2 regions of the Micromonospora sp. NPDC050187 genome follow, and region 2 is predicted to be linked to the other one. Evidence: riboswitches for the same ligand, from Rfam matches in the RefSeq annotation. Region 2 holds a riboswitch; the other holds the start of a gene.
What was found. Region 2 has a riboswitch for S-adenosylmethionine ahead of ACIBJE_RS31390 (aminotransferase class V-fold PLP-dependent enzyme). Riboswitches for the same ligand answer to the same signal wherever they lie in the genome.
Positions count from the first base shown of each region.

Region 1 (5,337 bases), on a different contig from region 2:
CTCACCCCGCAGGCCATCGCCGCCGCGATCCCGGACGACCTGGCCAAGAAGGTCGCCGACGAACTCGCCCGCCGCCTCGCCGCCTGACCCGGCCAGCTCTGCCCCGGCCCGGCGGCTCGCTCTCCTCGGGCCCGGCGGCTCGCTCTGCTCCGGGCCCGGCCGATTGCTCTGCAGGGGTCCCCTGCTCGGCAAAAAGCGGTAACAGGGGACCCCTGCTACCGACCAACCCAGCCGGCACTCTCGACGGCCCGGAACGTAGCGGCCGGCCGCCGGTGGCTCAGGGAGCGTACGGCACGTCGGTGTGGCTGATCTCCGGGAACCGGGTGCCGGTCAGCCGGTGCACGGCGGTACGACGGAGGTCCAGCTCGGCCATGGCCGCCCCCGGTGAGCGGGTGAGCCCGACGACGGTGGCCCGCTGGTCGGCGATGCGGATCGACTGGACCGGCGTTCGGTCGCCCACGTCGGTGGCGGTGACGTAGCGCGGCCTGCCGTCGACGTTGCGCCAGACCACCAGGCTCCAGAAGCGTCCCGAGCCGCCCGGATCGAGCATGACGGTGCCGACCGCGTCGACCGCGCCGTCACCGTCCAGGTCGCCGGTCGCGCAGGGCTTCTGGAGCAGCACGGTCGCACCGTCGCCCGTCCACCGTCCGTCGCGCAGCGGCAACGGGTTCGGGTAGCCCCGGTACCGTACGCCGTTGCTGCCCAGCTCCGCGTTGCGCAGGTCGGCGCAGGTGAGGGCACGTACCTTGCGGCGCGGTGCCCTGGTGGGGCTCGGACTGGCGTCGACCCGTGCCGGCCCGGCGTCCTCGTCCCGGTCGGCCGGCGCGACCTTCCCGGCCGTGGTGGCGGCAGCCGGTCGGGCGTCCCGGGACCGCTTCTTCTTGCCACTGCCGCCACACGCGGTCAGCACGCAGACCAGCACCAGCGCCACCACCGGAACCACGCTCCGACGCATCGACCGTCACCTTCCTCCACACAGGTGACCGGGACAGTAGTAGACCGTCGCCAGTGGCCGGACCAGCTGACCGTCCACCACGGACGAACGGCGGTCGGCCCCTCACCGGGCGGTGGCGAGCACCGCCAGCAGCGCGCCACCCAGGAGGGCCGGCCCGAACGGCAGCTTCGTCCGCCGGCGAACACGTCGGACGGCGAGGAGCACCAGCAGCACGGGCGCGTTCACCACCCAGGGCAGCACCACGCCGAGGAGCACCGCGTCCCAGCCCAGCCAACCCAGGTACCAGCCGAGCAGCGCGCCCACCTTTGCGTCGCCGAACCCGAAGCCGCCACCCGGCAGCAGGACCAGCCCGGTGAACACCAGTCCGACCGTCAGGCAGGCGAGCAGTCCGCGTAGCCAGTCGCCCCCCTGGCCGGTGGCGAGCGCGACGAGGCCGAGCAGCAGCGGCGTGGCGGCCAGCGCCGGCAGCACCAGCGCGTCGGGGAGCCGGTGGCAGGCGACGTCGACGACACCGAGCAGCACGCCCAGCACCGCGAGGGCGAGCAGGAGCGGCAGGACGGCCACCGTGCCGAGCGCCGCGGCAAGCAGCGCTCCGGCCAGCCCGGCGAGCGCGGCGGTGATCCACCAGGGGACGCCCAGCCGGTGTCCGTGGACGCAACGGCGGGCGAGCCATCCCGCGGCGCCGGGGCGCAGCGGTACGCCGCATCCGGAGCAGGACTCTCGGGGCGGCTCGCCGTACGGCACCGCGAGGCGGTAGCCCGCCGTGGGCAGGAGGGCTCCCGCCACCCCGCATCCGATCGCGGCCCCCACCACCGTCCCCATCCACAGCGGCACGCCCGCACCCTACCCGCGCCCGGACGGGTGGGATGGTTCACAGGATGGGAAGGGGGAGCGGAGGCGGGCTGGGCTGTGCGTATGCTCGCAAGCACAACTGAATACCTCATCCAGAGGGGCTGAGGGATACGGCCCGACGACGCCCCGGCAACCACCCCGTGCGCTCAAAGTTGAGCGTCCGACGGGGCAGGTGCCAAATCCGTCCCCGCCGCAGGGTGCGACGCGGGGAAAGATGAGAGGACCCCCTCGACATGACGTCGACGATCGTCGCCCCCGGTATCGACACCACTGCCAGCCCGGCCCGCGCCCTGGTCTGTCGCGCCTGTTCGGCGCGTTACCCGCTCGCCGCCCAGCACGCCTGCTACGAGTGCTTCGGGCCGCTGGAGGTCGACTACGACACCGCCGCGCTGGCCCGGGTCACCCGGGAGCAGATCGAGGCCGGGCCGCAGAACCTCTGGCGGTACGCCGCCCTCCTCCCCGCCGGCCAGGACCCGGCCACCCGAGTCACCCTCGACCCCGGGCTGACCCCGCTGGTCGCCGCCGGCAACCTCGCCGCCGAGCTGGGCATCACCGCCCCGCTCTGGATCAAGGACGACAGCGCCAACCCGACCCACTCGTTCAAGGACCGGGTGGTCTCGGTGGCGCTGACCGCCGCCAGAGCCCTCGGTTTCACCCGCTTCGCCTGTGCCTCGACCGGCAACCTGGCGAACTCCGTCGCCGCGCACTCCGCCCGTGCCGGGGTGCCGTCGGTGGTGTTCATCCCGGGCGACCTGGAGCAGGGCAAGGTGGTCACCACCGCCGTCTACGGCGGCGAACTGGTCGCCATCGACGGCTCGTACGACGACGTGAACCGCCTCTGCGGTGAACTGGTCGAGACCGACGAGTTCGAGGACACCGCGTTCGTCAACGTGAACGTCCGTCCGTACTACGCCGAGGGGTCGAAGACCCTCGGGTACGAGGTGGCCGAGCAGCTCGGCTGGCGGATCCCGGCGCAGGTGGTCATCCCGATGGCCAGCGGTGAGCTGCTCACCAAGGTCGACAAGGCGTTCAGCGAGCTGGTCGAGATCGGGCTGGTGGAGGCCCCGGCCGGCGGTTGGAAGGTCTTCGGCGCACAGTCGGCCGGCTGCAACCCGATCGCCACCGCGCTGCACGCCGACACCGACACCATCACCCCGGTCAAGCCGACCGGGATCGCCAAGTCGTTGAACATCGGCGACCCGGCGGCCGGCCTCTACGCCCTGGAGGCGGTGCGGCGCACCGGTGGGTGGATGGACTACGCCGACGACGAGGAGATCCGCGCGGCGATCCGGCTGTTGGCTCGTACCACCGGGGTCTTCGCCGAGACGGCCGGCGGGGTGACCGTCGCGGTGCTGCGCAAGCTGGTCGCCTCGGGGCGGCTGGACCCGACCGCCGAAACGGTGGTCTTCAACACCGGCGAGGGTCTGAAGACCATCGACGCGGTCGCCGGCCAGGTCGGCCCGACCCACCGGATCAAGCCGTCGCTGCGCGCCGCCCGCGACGCCGGGCTGCTCGGCTGACCCTGCTGGTCGTCCCGACGGACCAACCCGACCCGCCCGAACGGGTGATCGGGTCGATCCGTCGGGTAACCGACCGTTCGCCCAGGGTACGAAAAACCACCCGCCAGGGACTTGACGCCAGTAACCGGTCAGTTGCAGGATGCTTCCTGCGGGAGGGCGTTCGCCGAAGACTTCTCAAGCCTTACGACCCAACGCCGGCGGCGTTGTGCGATCGTCCCTCCCGACCAAAGCTTCCTCGGGCCAGCGATTTAATCGCTGGCCCGTTGCCGTTTCGGCGCGCACTCTCGTCGGCATGAGCATCGTCATCGTGTCGTTCGACGAGTCCGACCAGGCCGCGATCGACGCGGCGTTCCAGGTGGCCGCCGCCGCGCAGGCCGTCGACCTGCCGGATTTCCCACGGCTGTCCCGTCAGCAGTTCGAGGGCGCGATCCGGCACCCGATGCCCGACAGGTCGCTCCTGATGGCGGTGGCCACCCTCGACGGCGTCCCGGTGGGCCATCTGGCGCTCAACCTGCCGCAGGTGGAGAACGTCGACAACGCCGGTCTCGAACTGGCCGTCCATCCGGCGTACCGGCGGCGCGGCATCGGGCGGGCGTTGTACGAACACGCCGTACGGATGCTGCGCGAACAGGGTCGGAAGCGGATCATCGGGGCGTCGGTCGGGCCGCTGCCGGAGGGGCCGGAGCGGCCGGCCGTCGGCGCGCGGTTCGCCGCCGCGCTGGGTGCGCAGCCGGCGCTGGGCGAGGTACGCCGCCGGCTCGTGGTCGACCAGGTGGACCACGCCGCCCACGACACGCTGCTGGCCGACGCGCGCGAGCGGGCCGCCGGGTACCGCACGGTCACCTGGCAGGCGGTCACCCCCGAGGAGTACGTCGCCGACGTCGCCTACCTGGACAGCCGCCTCGTGACCGACTCGCCCATCGGGGATCTCGTGATCGAGCCGGACCGGGTCGACGCGGACCGGGTCCGGGGCATCGAGCGCGTGCTGACGGCCCGGGGACGGTCCACCTACCACTGCGGAGTGGTGCACGAGGCGAGTGGCCGACTGGTCGCCTGGACGATGATCGTCGCGGTGCCGTCCATCCCCCGGCACGCCGACCAGCAGATCACCATCGTGGATCCGGCGCACCGCGGGCACCGGCTCGGTCTGCTCACCAAGATCGAGAATCTGCGGTACGTGCTGGCGCACGAGCCGGAGCTGCGCGAGATCGACACCTGGAACGCCGCCGACAACAGGCACATGATCGCGATCAACGAGCAGCTCGGGTTCCGCGCCGTCGACGCCTGGACCAACTGGCAGCTCGATCTCTGACCGTACGCTCCCCGGCGGACCCGCGACCGGCGGTGCCCGGTGGCCGACGGAGCAGGGTCGCCGCCCACGGTCGGAGGGTCGGCTCGGGGTATCCGCCGGCGGTCAGGCCGGCCCGCCGCTCGAAGACGTTGCCGCAGCCGTAGGTGCCGGTCAGCGCGTACGACCAGGCGCAGGCGAGCCAGTAGGCCGGCCAGAAGAGCGGCCCGAGCAGCGCGTACTGGCCGGTGTGCCGCCGCTCGTGGTCGAGTAGGTCGGCGCGGTCCGGGTGCAGCAACCACTCGGGCGGGCGGCGGGTCAGCACCACCGAACCGACCGTGAAGCACCGCTGCCTCGGCACCGGCAGCCGGTAGCCCCCGGCGACGACGAGCCCGTCCGGGGTGCGCCGCCGGGTGGTGCGGGCCAGGACCGCCAGCGCCAGCCCGGCCGGTGTGGTGCCGTTGAGCCAGGTGAGCGTGGTCCGCGTCCGCTGCCGCACGGCTCCAGGATGGGCCCCCGGGGCGAGCGCGGCCAGCCGGCTCACCGCTTCAGGGCGGGCCCCCGGGTCGGGCGCGGCCAGCCGGCGCACGGCTTCAGGGCGGGCCTCCGGGCCGAGCACGGCCGGCCGGCTCACGGCCCTTACCGACTGCTCCCGGGCTGCGGCATGATGGCGGACATGACGGAGACCCCGCATCCCCTGTACGCCACGCACGCCGAGACCC
Region 1 is NZ_JBITJH010000022.1:65,076-70,412, reverse strand. Features, by position in the region: gene ACIBJE_RS26475 (N-acetylmuramoyl-L-alanine amidase) at 1-87, shown strand, start outside; gene ACIBJE_RS26470 (hypothetical protein) at 278-955, opposite strand; gene ACIBJE_RS26465 (prepilin peptidase) at 1,058-1,789, opposite strand; SAM riboswitch class I at 1,893-2,028, shown strand; gene thrC (threonine synthase) at 2,041-3,327, shown strand; gene ACIBJE_RS26455 (GNAT family N-acetyltransferase) at 3,620-4,639, shown strand; gene ACIBJE_RS26450 (hypothetical protein) at 4,578-5,249, opposite strand; gene paaN (phenylacetic acid degradation protein PaaN) at 5,292-5,337, shown strand, end outside.
Region 1: linked by a shared signal. The riboswitch ahead of thrC (threonine synthase) and the one ahead of ACIBJE_RS31390 (aminotransferase class V-fold PLP-dependent enzyme) in region 2 are both predicted to bind S-adenosylmethionine.

Region 2 (5,337 bases):
CCGACTACGAGATCGCCGCCCGGTGCCTGACCCGGGTCGGCGCCGCCCACCTCGGCCCACGGCCGTTCGGCCAGCTCTCCGGCGGTGAGCGTCAGCGGGTGCTGATCGCCCGCGCTCTCGCCCAGCAGGCCACCCACCTGCTGCTCGACGAGCCGACCAACCACCTCGACATCCGTTACCAGCACGAGATCCTGCACCTGGTACGCACCCTGGACACCTGCTCGATCGTCGTGCTGCACGACCTCAACCTCGCCGCCCGCTACTGCGACGACCTGGTGCTGCTGGGTGGGGGTGGGGTCGTCGCCGCAGGCACCACCGACGAGGTGCTGGATCCGGCGGTCCTCCAGCCCGTCTACGGCATCGGGATCCGGCGCCTGGAACTCGACGGCGCCATCCACCTGCTGTTCCGGCCGGTCGAGTAGACCGACGACGAAGGGAGTGCCGCATGACGGCGCAGGACCGCATCAACGCCTACTGGACCGACCGCGCGCCGAGCTACGACGAGTACCAGCAGCGTCCCGACCGTCTCGCCGTCGACCAGCAGGCCTGGTCGGAGGTCTGGAAGGGTGCCCTGCCGCCGGCGCCGTCGGACGTGCTCGACGTCGGCACCGGCAGCGGGCAGGTCGCCATGGTCCTGGCCGGTCTCGGCCACCGCGTCACCGGCATCGACCTCGCCGAGGGCATGCTGGCGCGAGCCCGCCAGCACGCCGCCGGCATGCCGAACGGCCCTGTGATCCGGCGCGGTGACGCCGTCCACCCGGACTTCCCGCCCGGCAGTTTCGACGCGGTCACCAGCCGGTACCTGATGTGGACCCTGCGCGAGCCGGAGGTCGCCGTGGCCAACTGGGTCCGTCTGCTGCGTCCGGGTGGCACGATCGCGGTGGTCGACAGCACCTGGTTCCCCGACGGCCTGGACAACGCCTCGGAGAACTTCACCGACCACTACGACCCCCAGGTCCAGGCCGTCCTGCCCCTGGCCGCCGCGCGGTCCATCGACCAGACCGTCGCGGTCCTCGAAGCGGCTGGACTGGCCCAGGTCACGGTGACCCAGCTGACGTCGATCTACGAACTGGACCGACGGTTCGGGGTCGCCCCGAACCACGAGCACCAGATGCAGTTCCTGATCACCGGCCGGCGGTAGGGCGGCAACGGCCGAGCATCAGAAGACCCTTGCCGACCGCCCCGGACCGGCATGCCGGGGACGGGGGTTGTCGCCGGGCCGGCATACATCGTATTCTCCATCGAACTAGTGGGGAATGTGGGGGAACGAGGGGTCGCGTGGGTCGCCACGTCCCCTCGGTCTGGCCCCGATCGGCAGGCGGAGGAGCTACGCGATGCGGACGTCGACGCGTGCCGAACGGTTCGCCGCGCACCGTGCGGGGACCGCCGGCAGAGCAGATCGCCTCCCGAGGCGTAGCCGCCTGTCCGCCCGCGTCGTGACAGGCCGTGGGAACGGCGCTCACGGAACTGGCCGACCACACCAACCCTGACTGGACGACTCGGCGGACGACAAGGTCCGGTCGACCTGCCACCCCTTCACGACTGGCGGTAGACATGCGAAAACTCATCCTCCTCGCCCTGGTTGGCCTGGGTGCCCAACTCGTCGACGGCAGTCTCGGCATGGCGTACGGCGTCACGTCGACGACGCTGCTGCTGGCCATCGGCACCAACCCCGCAGCGGCGTCGGCGACCGTTCACCTTGCCGAGATCGGCACCACACTCGTCTCCGGCGCCTCGCACTGGCGGTTCGGGAACGTCGACTGGAAGGTCGTCTGGAAGATCGGCATCCCTGGCGCGCTCGGTGCGTTCGCCGGCGCGACCTTCCTGTCGAACCTGTCGACCGAGACCGCCGCGCCGTTGATGTCGATCATCCTGCTCGCGCTGGGGCTCTACATCCTGATCCGGTTCACCGCGATGGGTCTGCCCAAGGGCAACCTCGGCAAGCCGCTGCGCAAGCGTTTCCTTGCCCCGCTGGGCGTGGTGGCCGGTTTCGTCGACGCCACCGGTGGCGGCGGCTGGGGTCCGGTCGGCACCCCGGCGATCCTGGCCAGCGGTCGACTGGAGCCGCGCAAGACCATCGGATCGATCGACACCAGCGAGTTCCTCGTCGCCGTCGCCGCGAGCGTCGGCTTCATCGTCGGCATCGGCTCCGAGGGCGTGAACTTCGCCTGGGTCGCCGTGCTGCTGATCGGCGGCACCATCGCCGCGCCGATCGCGGCCTGGCTGGTCCGGCACATTCCGCCGCGCGTGCTCGGCTCGGCCGTCGGCGGAGTCATCATCCTGACCAACGTCCGCACCCTGCTGCGCAGCGACTGGATCGACGCGTCCGACGGTGTCCGCTACACCTTCTACGCCGTCATCTACGTCGTCTGGGCCGCCGCCCTGGCGTACTCCATCCGCCAGTACCGGGCCAACCGGGACGAGGAACGCCGCATCGTCGCCGAGACCGAGACCGAGGCCGCTGCGGCAGCCGACGGGCCGAACGAGAAGAGCGCCACCCCCACCGTGTGATCCGCGACACCGACACGGGAGAAAGGCGATCAGCCTCGCTGGCGACGGCGGGGCTGATCGCCTTTCCGGCCAACGATTGTCGGGACGGCGGTGTGTCGTCCGCCCGCCGGGTGGCCCACCTCCCCGGGTTGGCCGGGCCCCGCCCCGAGGCTATGCTGCGGCTCAGGTCATGAGTGCCAGCGACAAGCCCCGGCTTGCTGGCCGGCAACCCTCGTCGAGGTTCGCGGTGGGGTGCCCCGGGTGATGACCCGGTCCAGCACGATCAGGTGCTGGGCAAGCGCGGGCCCCGTCCCCCTGCCGTACCGGGGTCCCTGGATGCCGGAGGTCTGGCATGACCACTGCCCTCGTACCCCTGCCCGTCCGCGCCGGATCCCGTCCGGCGCCACGACCGCCGTACCAGCCGCTCCAGGTGCTCGGGGTGCCCGGCGAGATCAACCTCGACTACGCCGCCACCGCACCCTGCGCCCGCGCCGCCGCCGACGCGGTGGCCGAGCTGCTGCCCTGGTACGCCAGCGTGCACCGGGGCGCCGGCGCACTCTCCCGGCGCTGCACCCTCGCCTACGAGCAGGCCCGGCAGACCGTGGGTGACTTCTTCTCCGTCCGCCCCGACGATCACGTCGTCTTCACCCGGAACACCACGGACGCGCTCAACCTGCTCGCCCACGCGCTCCCCGCCGACACCAAGGTCGTCACGTTCGCCGGTGAACACCACGCGAACCTGCTGCCCTGGCCGGCCGGGACCCTCCGGCTACCGGTGCCCGACTCGCCGCACGCGGCGGTACGCGCGCTCGCCGCCGCCCTGCGCGAACTGCGGCGGGGGACCGACGCCAGCACGCCGATCCTGGTCGCGGTGACCGGCGCGAGCAACGTCACCGGGGAGTGCTGGCCGGTCGCGGAGCTCGCCCGGGTGGCCCACCGGCACGGCGCCCGGGTCGTGCTGGACGCCGCCCAACTGGCACCGCACGCCCCCGTCGACCTGGCCGCGCTCGACGTGGACTACCTCGCCGCGTCCGGACACAAGCTGTACGCCCCGTTCGGCACCGGCGTGCTCGTCGGACGGGCGGACTGGCTGGACGCCGCACCGCCGTACCTGGCCGGCGGCGGGGCCACCGAGCACGTCGGGACGGCGACCCACGACGTGCGCTGGACCACCGGCCCCGGCCGGCACGAGGCCGGCACCCCGAACCTGCTCGGCGCGGTGGCCCTGGCGGCGGTCTGTGCCGCGCTCGACGCCACGGACCGCGTCGCCCTGCACGCCCGGGAGCAGGCGCTGCTGACCCGCTTACGCACCGGTCTCGCGGCGCTCCCGCATATCGTCGAGTTGCGGATCTTCGGTCCCACGGCCGACCGGGTCGGCATCGTCTCCTTCGTGGTCGCCGGCCGGGACTCCGCCGACGTGGCGGCGACCCTCGCCACCGAGCACCGGATCGGAGTACGCGACGGGCTGTTCTGCGCCCACCCGTTGGCCCGGCGGCTGCTCGCCGAGGCCGCCGCACGTAGTGGGCACCGCGACCTGCCGCCCACCGCCCTGCGGGCCAGCCTCGGACTGGGCAGCACCGACGACGACGTGGACCGCCTGCTCGCCGCCCTCGCCGCGCTCGGCTGACCCGACCCAGGGCACCCGGAACGGAGGATCGGCGAGCGAGCCCTCCGGCCGCTGGGGCGACCACCGCCGAGGGCGTGATCGTGCAGAGGACCGCCCGGTCGGAACGTCTCCGACCGGGCGGTCCCGGTATGCGGGTCAGCGCTCGGCGAGGAACGTCTCCACCGCGTCCGCCGCGTGCCGCAGCCCGCCGCAACCTGGTGGTTGTCGGCCGTGCCGAAGGAGACCAGCAGTGCGGTAGCCGGGCCGTCAACCGCCGGGGAACTGGTCCGGGTCGACGCTGCTGGTGCTGGCGTTGCCGCCCACCACAGGGGTGAGGGAGACCGTCCAACCGGTGTACGTCCGCGAGGTGGTACGGAACGTGAGCGGGTCGTCGAACTTCTCGAAGTCGCAGTCCCGGCTGAACGCCTTGCTCCTGGCGTCCCAGTCCTTGCCGCTGGTCATGAAGATCTGGTAGGTCCCGTCCCGGACACCGCGCACCGTGAAGGTGCTCTTGCCGCGGACGTAGACCCGGGTGACCGCTGTCTTGCCCCGGGCGATGCTGATCACCGCGTCGGCGCCACCATTTTCGATCTTCAATTGGCCGAGGCCGCCCTTGGTCCGCTTGACGTAGGAGCCGTTACTCAGCCGCCGGTTACCGTCCTTGGTCTTCTTCGGGAGGAAGGAACCGACCTGGTAGGCCCGGGTGGGGTCGGCGGTCGCCAGCGCCTTGGCAGCGGCGCGGAGTTGGTCGGCGGCCCTCTCCCGGCTGACCCGCGCGACCGCCGCCGGCCCGAGGCAGGCCTGCCCCGACGTGGCGGAGCCGGTGCCGGTCAGGGCGGCGGCCAGATCGTCCAACGCCTCGACCAGGGTGTCGTGGGCGGTCGCCACGCTCGCCGGCGGCACCATCTCGGCCAACGCCCGGCGCTGGGTGCCGGCGGTCGTCGCCAGCCCGGACGTCGCAGTACGCACCGCCGTGGGGCTCTTGGCGGCGGCGAGGGTGCGGAAGCCCGCGTTCAACGCCTGGTCGGTGCTGGTCAGCACCGTCTGGTACTGGTCCGGGGTCACGGGCGCGACGCTCGGGGACGGCGCGACCGACGGTGCTGTGGAGCGGACTCCGGCGACCGGTGCGCCGTCCTCGTCGTCGCCGTCGAGGAAGAACGCCAGCGGCAGCCCGCAGCAGGCCAGCACCGCCACGACCGTCACGGCGGCAACGACGAGCACCGTCCTGCGTCGCGCCGGCT
Region 2 is NZ_JBITJH010000044.1:8,431-13,767, forward strand. Features, by position in the region: gene ACIBJE_RS31375 (ABC transporter ATP-binding protein) at 1-422, shown strand, start outside; gene ACIBJE_RS31380 (class I SAM-dependent methyltransferase) at 446-1,141, shown strand; gene ACIBJE_RS31385 (sulfite exporter TauE/SafE family protein) at 1,555-2,511, shown strand; SAM riboswitch class IV at 2,677-2,797, shown strand; gene ACIBJE_RS31390 (aminotransferase class V-fold PLP-dependent enzyme) at 2,843-4,117, shown strand; gene ACIBJE_RS31395 (hypothetical protein) at 4,364-5,337, opposite strand, start outside.